2 linked regions of the Acuticoccus sediminis genome follow. The protein of the gene in region 1 binds, or shares a complex with, the protein of each later gene. Links are inferred from orthologs where the notes say so. Each region holds a gene or a part of one and is shown in the gene's direction. Other genes may lie near its edges.

Evidence for each region.
Region 2: the proteins of trxA (region 1) and trxB are in contact, whole or in part, in a crystal structure (PDB 1F6M), measured with the Escherichia coli proteins. The link is inferred for Acuticoccus sediminis from one-to-one orthologs.

The regions. Positions count from the first base shown.
Region 1 is NZ_QHHQ01000001.1:1,051,114-1,054,137, reverse strand. What follows is about bases 43-2,748. They hold trxA (thioredoxin TrxA), read left to right. Parts: upstream 43-1,088; coding sequence 1,089-1,409; downstream 1,410-2,748. Other genes in these bases: DLJ53_RS04475 (capsular biosynthesis protein), read left to right, coding at 2,213-2,748; grpE (nucleotide exchange factor GrpE), read left to right, coding at 1,419-2,069; addA (double-strand break repair helicase AddA), read left to right, coding at 43-1,031. Outside these bases: more of addA, read left to right, coding at 1-42; more of DLJ53_RS04475, read left to right, coding at 2,749-3,024. UniProt on the Escherichia coli protein: Participates in various redox reactions through the reversible oxidation of its active center dithiol to a disulfide and catalyzes dithiol-disulfide exchange reactions.
Region 2 is NZ_QHHQ01000010.1:60,736-63,878, forward strand. Bases 150-2,974 are described here. They hold trxB (thioredoxin-disulfide reductase), read left to right. Parts: upstream 150-982; coding sequence 983-1,966; downstream 1,967-2,974. Other genes in these bases: DLJ53_RS30455 (ELM1/GtrOC1 family putative glycosyltransferase), read left to right, coding at 181-942; DLJ53_RS30465 (LysR family transcriptional regulator), read left to right, coding at 2,007-2,900; DLJ53_RS30470 (acetyltransferase domain-containing protein), read left to right, coding at 2,888-2,974. Also shown: more of DLJ53_RS30470, read left to right, coding at 2,975-3,143.

The DNA.
Region 1 (3,024 bases):
AGGCGAAGGTCGTCTTCCTCGCCGACGTCGGTACCCAGGCGACGAACCCCAGCCGCAGCCCGGTCGTGCCCGTCGCCGCCCCCGCCCCGGGCTATGACGACGTCCTCGTCTACGCCCCCAACAAGGACTACCAGAGCGAGCCCGTCCGCGCCGTGCTGAGCGCGAAGTCGGAGGCGGAGTTCGCCGAGCACTACCGCCTGCTCTACGTGGCGATGACGCGGGCGGAGCAGCACCTCGTCGTCTGCGGCGCCTACGGAAAGCGCAAGCCGCAGAGCGGGATGTGGCACGAGATGGTCGAGGCCGCCCTCTCGCCCGACGGCGAGCGGGCCGAGATGCCGAGCGGCGAGGGCCTCGCCTGGCGCAACCCTGCCCCGATCCCGGCCCCCGCGCCGGAGCGGGCCGAGCCCGCCGCCCCGCCGCCGCAGCGCCCGGCCTGGCTCGACGAGCCCGCGACCATCGACAGCGACACGCCGGAGCCGCTGATCCCCTCGGACGGCGAGCACCTCACGGCCGTCGGCATCCCGGTGATCGAGCGCCGCCCCCTGGACGCCGTCGCATTCGGCACGATCATGCACCTCCTGCTCGAGCGCGACGAACCGGTCGACGCCATGGCGGCGCGCGTCGCCCGGGCGCACCCCGCGCTCCCTCCGGAGGAGACGGTTGCGATCGCGCGGGAGGCCGAGGCCGTCCTGGCTCTCCCCGGCCTTGCCGGACCGGCCCGGCGCGAGGTCGACGTGATGGGCGACATCCTCGTCGACGGGGTCGCCCGGCGGGCGAGCGGGCGCATCGACCGCCTCCAGTTGTCCCCCGGCCGCGTCGTGATTGTGGATTACAAGACCGACCGCATCGTGCCGCGCCGCGCGGCGGAGGCGCCGGAGGCCTACCGCCGTCAGCTCGCCATCTACCGGGCGTTGGTGCGGCAGATGCTTCCCGGAACGACCGTCGGAACGGCGATTGTGTGGACCGCAAACGCCACAATGATGGAAATGGATGGGGTGCTGCCCGCCATTGGCATGACGACCGCTGCTTGACGCTCCCCCACCCTATCCATACGTAGGCTTCACACTTCAGCGATAGTAAGGTGAGTGATGTCCTCCACAACGGTCACGGACGCGACCTTCGACAGCGATGTCATCAAGGCCGACGAACCCGTCGTCGTCGACTTCTGGGCCGAGTGGTGCGGCCCCTGCAAAATGATCTCCCCGGCGCTCGAAGAAATCGCCGCCGAGATGGATGGCAAAGTCAAAATCGCCAAGATGAACGTGGACGAGAACCAGGACACCGTCATGAAGTACGGCATCCGCTCGATCCCCACGCTCATCATGTTCAAGAACGGCGAGCCGACGGCCACGCAAGTGGGCGCTGCCCCGAAGGGCAAGCTCGTCGACTGGATCAAGTCCTCTATCTAAGGACCGTCAATGTCTGACGAGACGAACAAGAATCGGCACGAGGGGGACACCCTCGTGCCCGACGCCGCCGAGATCATGGGCGCGGGCGAGGCGGCGGAGTCCGCCGCTCCCGCTTCCGACGCGGACACGGCGCTCGCCGAGGCCCGCGCCGAGGTGGAGGACATGCGCAACCAGATGCTGCGTGCCCTCGCCGAGGCCGAGAACGTGCGCCGCCGCGCCCAGCGCGACGTGAGCGACGCACGACAGTATGCCGTGACGAGCTTCGCCCGCGATCTCCTCAACGTCGCCGACAACTTCGCCCGCGCGATGGACACGGTGAAGCATGCCGACCTCGAATCCCTGCCGCCCGAGGTGAAGGGGATGGTCGAAGGCATCCAGATGACCGAGCGCGAGCTGAAGTCCGTCTTCGAGCGGCACGGCATCAAGAGCCTCGACCCGACCGGGCAGAAGTTCGACCCGAACCTCCACCAGGCGATGTTCGAGCTCGAGAATCCCGACGTCGCGTCCGGCACGGTGATCCAGACCGTGCAGGTCGGCTCGGTGATCGGCGATCGCGTCCTGCGCCCCGCCATGGTGGGCGTGTCGAAGGGCGGTCCCAAGCCCGGCCAGCCGAAGGCCGAAGGCGAGGGCGACGCCGGGGCGACCGGAGACGCGGCCTGACAGGACCCAGGGTCCTTCTTCTTCAGGGGCCGCTCTCTCCGCTCTACCGCCAGATCGCCCGCCATCTGACCGATGGGGGCGCCACGGTCCACCGGATCAACCTGTGCCCCGGTGACAGGGCCGCCTGGGGCCTCGCCCCGGCGGTGGCCTTTCGCGGGCGGCTGGCCGACTGGCCGGCGTTCGTCGGCGCCTTCATGGAGCGCCACGCCATCACCGCCGTCCTGATGCACTCGGAGCAGCGCCCGTACCATCACGAGGCCGCGGCCGAGGCGCGGCGGCGGGGCATCGACGTCATCGTCACCGAACTCGGCTACCTTCGGCCGGACTGGATGACGATCGAGAAGTACGGCAACTCGGTCGATTCGCTGTTCCCCACCGATCCGGACACCATCCGCGCCCTCGCCGCCGGCGTGCCGGACGTCGACACGGCCGTCCGCTACCCGCGCGAGGCCGGCCTCGAGACCGTCGACGACCTGAAGACGAACCTCGCCAACGTCTTCCTCTGGTTCACCTATCCGCACTACCGCCAGCACGGGCTCTACCACCCGTTCGTCGCCTACGCGCGGTTCCTGTGGCGCGAGGGCCAGCTCTCTCGCCGCAACGCCGCCGCCCGGGCGGTGCGCGACCGTCTCGCCGCGCCCTTCTTCCTCTTCGCGATGCAGACGGACACGGACTTCCAGATCCGCACGAACTCCCAGTACGCGGACACGACCGAGGCGCTGACGGAGGTCTTCGCCTCCTTTGCGGCCCACGCCCCGGCGGGGACGCGCCTCGTCGTCAAGAAGCACCCCGGCGACCTCGGGCCGGTCCACTGGGCGGAGCGTGTGCCGCAACTCGCCGCCGCCGCCGGAATCGCCGGGCGCGTTGCGTTCGTGGACGGCCTGCCGATGTCGGAATGGACGCACGACGCGGCCGGTCTCGTGACGATCAACTCGTCCGCCGGCCTCGACGGTCT
Region 2 (3,143 bases), on another replicon or contig:
CCGGGGCGATCGCGCTGCCTCATTGTTTCAGCAGCGGGAAAGATAGGACATCACAGACAGGCTGTCGCCATCGCACGACGGTTACCATTCCGATATAGCGCCGTTGTTGCAGAAGAGTTCCCTCTGCCACCCCAATTAGATTCAGAAACTGTTCTCGTCATTGCTGCCGGGCGACAGAGTTTGACCCCTGCCCGGGCCATCGCCCGGCTGCCGTCGCCGCGGCCCTTCGTCCTCGCCCTGCAGCCGGTTTACTGGCGCCCGCGCGACTTCGACATGATCTGGGCGCCGCGGCACGACCGCCGCTGGGTAGACATCGCATTGCCGCCGCGGCTCGAGACGATCACCGCCCCCTCCGCCGTCGAGGCGGCGGACCGAGAGCGCGGCGCCGCCCTCATCGCGGCGCGGCTGCCGGAGCGGCGACCGCGCCTCGTCGGCGTCCTCGTCGGCGGCACGACGTCGCGCGACCGGTTCGGCGAGGCCGAGGCGGCAGCGCTCGGCGCGGCGCTCGCGGCGTTCGCCGCACGGCACGGGTGCGCCCTCGCCGTCACGGCGTCGCGCCGCACCGGGGCGGCGCAGACCGCCGTCCTGCGGGCCGCCCTCGCCGCGACGCCTCATACTTTCGTCGACGCCGGCGACGACGACGCCTCGCTGGCCTACGCGGGAATCCTCGAACTTTCCGATGCACTTATCGTCACGGCGGACTCCGTCGCGATGCTGAGCGACGCCGCGACGACGGGAAAACCCATCCTCGGATGGCGAATCGGTCGTGGAAAAGCGAGATTCGAAAAATTCTACAGCAGCCTGATCGCGTACGGTGCGATGCGCTGGTTTGCTGGGGATTTCCCCCAATGGTCCTATATTCCGTTGGATTCGGCCGGCGTGATCGCTGAGGCGTTGCGGTCCCGGCTGGGGTTGTCCAATGTTGCAGCGCAGCACAAATAGAGGTGCGTCGGCCGGCCTGTCCTCGCGAAAGGCGATCTTCATGAGTGATTCCGAGAACAACATCGTCAGGACCAAACTGCTGATCATCGGCTCGGGCCCCGCGGGGTACACGGCGGCGATCTATGCTGCGCGGGCCATGCTCGAACCGGTACTGGTCGCGGGCATCCAGCCCGGCGGGCAGATGACGATCACCACGGATGTCGAGAACTATCCCGGCTTCGCCGACGTCATCCAGGGTCCCTGGCTGATGGAGCAGATGCGCGAGCAGGCCGAGCACGTCGGCACGAAGATGCTCTACGACCATTTGACGGCGGCCGACCTCAGCCAGCGCCCCTTCCGGTTCGAGGGCGACAGCGGTACGAGCTACGTCGCCGACGCCGTGATCCTCGCGACCGGCGCCCAGGCCAAGTGGCTCGGGCTGCCGTCGGAGGAGCAGTTCAAGGGCTACGGCGTGTCCGCGTGCGCCACATGCGACGGGTTCTTCTACCGCGGCAAGAAGGTCCTCGTGGTCGGTGGCGGCAACACCGCCGTTGAGGAGGCCCTCTACCTGACCCATCACGCCGACAAGGTGACGCTCGTTCATCGCAGGGACAGTCTGCGTGCCGAAAAGATCCTCCAGGATCGCCTGTTCGCGCATCCGAAGATCGACGTGATCTGGAACGCCGAGATCGCCGAGGTCGAGGGTGCGCACGATCCTCTCGGCGTCACCGGCGCCACGCTGCGGGACACGGTGACGGGCGAGGAGCGCAAGGTCGAGGTGGACGGCGTCTTCGTCGCCATCGGCCACGCCCCGCAGACGGAGCTGATCAAGGACCAGCTTCGGCTCCGCTCGTCCGGGTATGTCTGGACCGCGCCCGACTCCACCGCGACGTCGGTCGACGGTGTCTTCGCGGCGGGCGACGTGACGGACGAGATCTTCCGTCAGGCCGTTACGGCGGCTGGCATGGGTTGCATGGCGGCGTTGGAGGCCGAGCGCTGGCTCGCCGCCAACCCGGCACGGCAGAACGAAACACTCGCGGCCTGAGGCCGCCACGCCCCCGAGCGGGCCTTGAAGGCAAGACAAGATGGACTGGGACAAGCTGCGGGTTTTCCATTCTGCTGCGCGCAAAGGGAGCTTCACGCACGCCGGAGAGGAACTCGGCATCAGTCAGTCGGCGGTCAGCCGTCAGGTGCATGCGCTCGAGCAACAGGTCGGCGTCGCCCTCTTCCACCGGCACGCCCGCGGGCTGCTGCTGACGGAACAGGGCGAGAAGCTCTTCCGCACGACGAGCGGCATTGCGCGTGAGCTGCAGGCGGTCGAGGGGGCGCTGGTCGACTCCCGCGACCGGCCGCGCGGCGTGCTGCGCGTGACGACCACGATGGGCCTCGGCACGACGTGGCTCTCCTCGCGCATCGCCGACTTCGTGGAGACCTACCCCGAAGTCCAGCTCCTGATGATCTTCGACGACAACGAGCTCGACATCGGCATGCGCGAGGCGGACATCGCCATCCGCTGGCGTCAGCCGACGCAGCCGGACCTCGTCCAGCGCCGCCTCTTCACGGTGCACTTCCACGTGTACGCCTCGAACGGCTACATCGCGAAGTACGGCGCGCCGGGGACGCTGGACGAGCTGGATGGCCACCGCCTGGTGACCTTCGGGCCGAACCCTCCGGGCTACCTGCGCGAGCTCAACTGGCTGGAGATCGCCGGCCGCTCGGCGGACGATCCGCGGCCGGCGAACGTGCGCATCTCCAACATGCCGGCGATGAAGAACGCGATCGCGGCGGGCGCCGGCATCGGCGTCCTGCCGGACTTCATCGTCGAGCGCGACGCCGACGACCTGGTGCGGCTCGACCTCGGGGCCGAGGCGCCGACCTACGACCTCTACTTCGTCTATGCCGAGGAGTTGCGCTCGTCGGCCCGCGTCCAGGCCTTCCGCGACTTCATCGTGGAAAAGGCGGAGGGATGGCGGTTCTGACCGCCACCACCGCGGGGACGGACGCCGGCGCCGAGCCCGCACGGGCCGCCGGGGCACGCCGGCGCGTCGCATGGCTCGACGCGGCGCGCGGCGTCGCGATCGTCGCCATGGTCCTCTACCACGGCTCGTTCGACCTCCTGTTCTTCGGCTACGTCGACTGGCCGGTGACGTCGCACCCGCTGTGGCGCGCCTTCGCGGCCGGGATCGCGTCGACCTTCCTGTTCCTCGTCGGTGTCAGCCTGG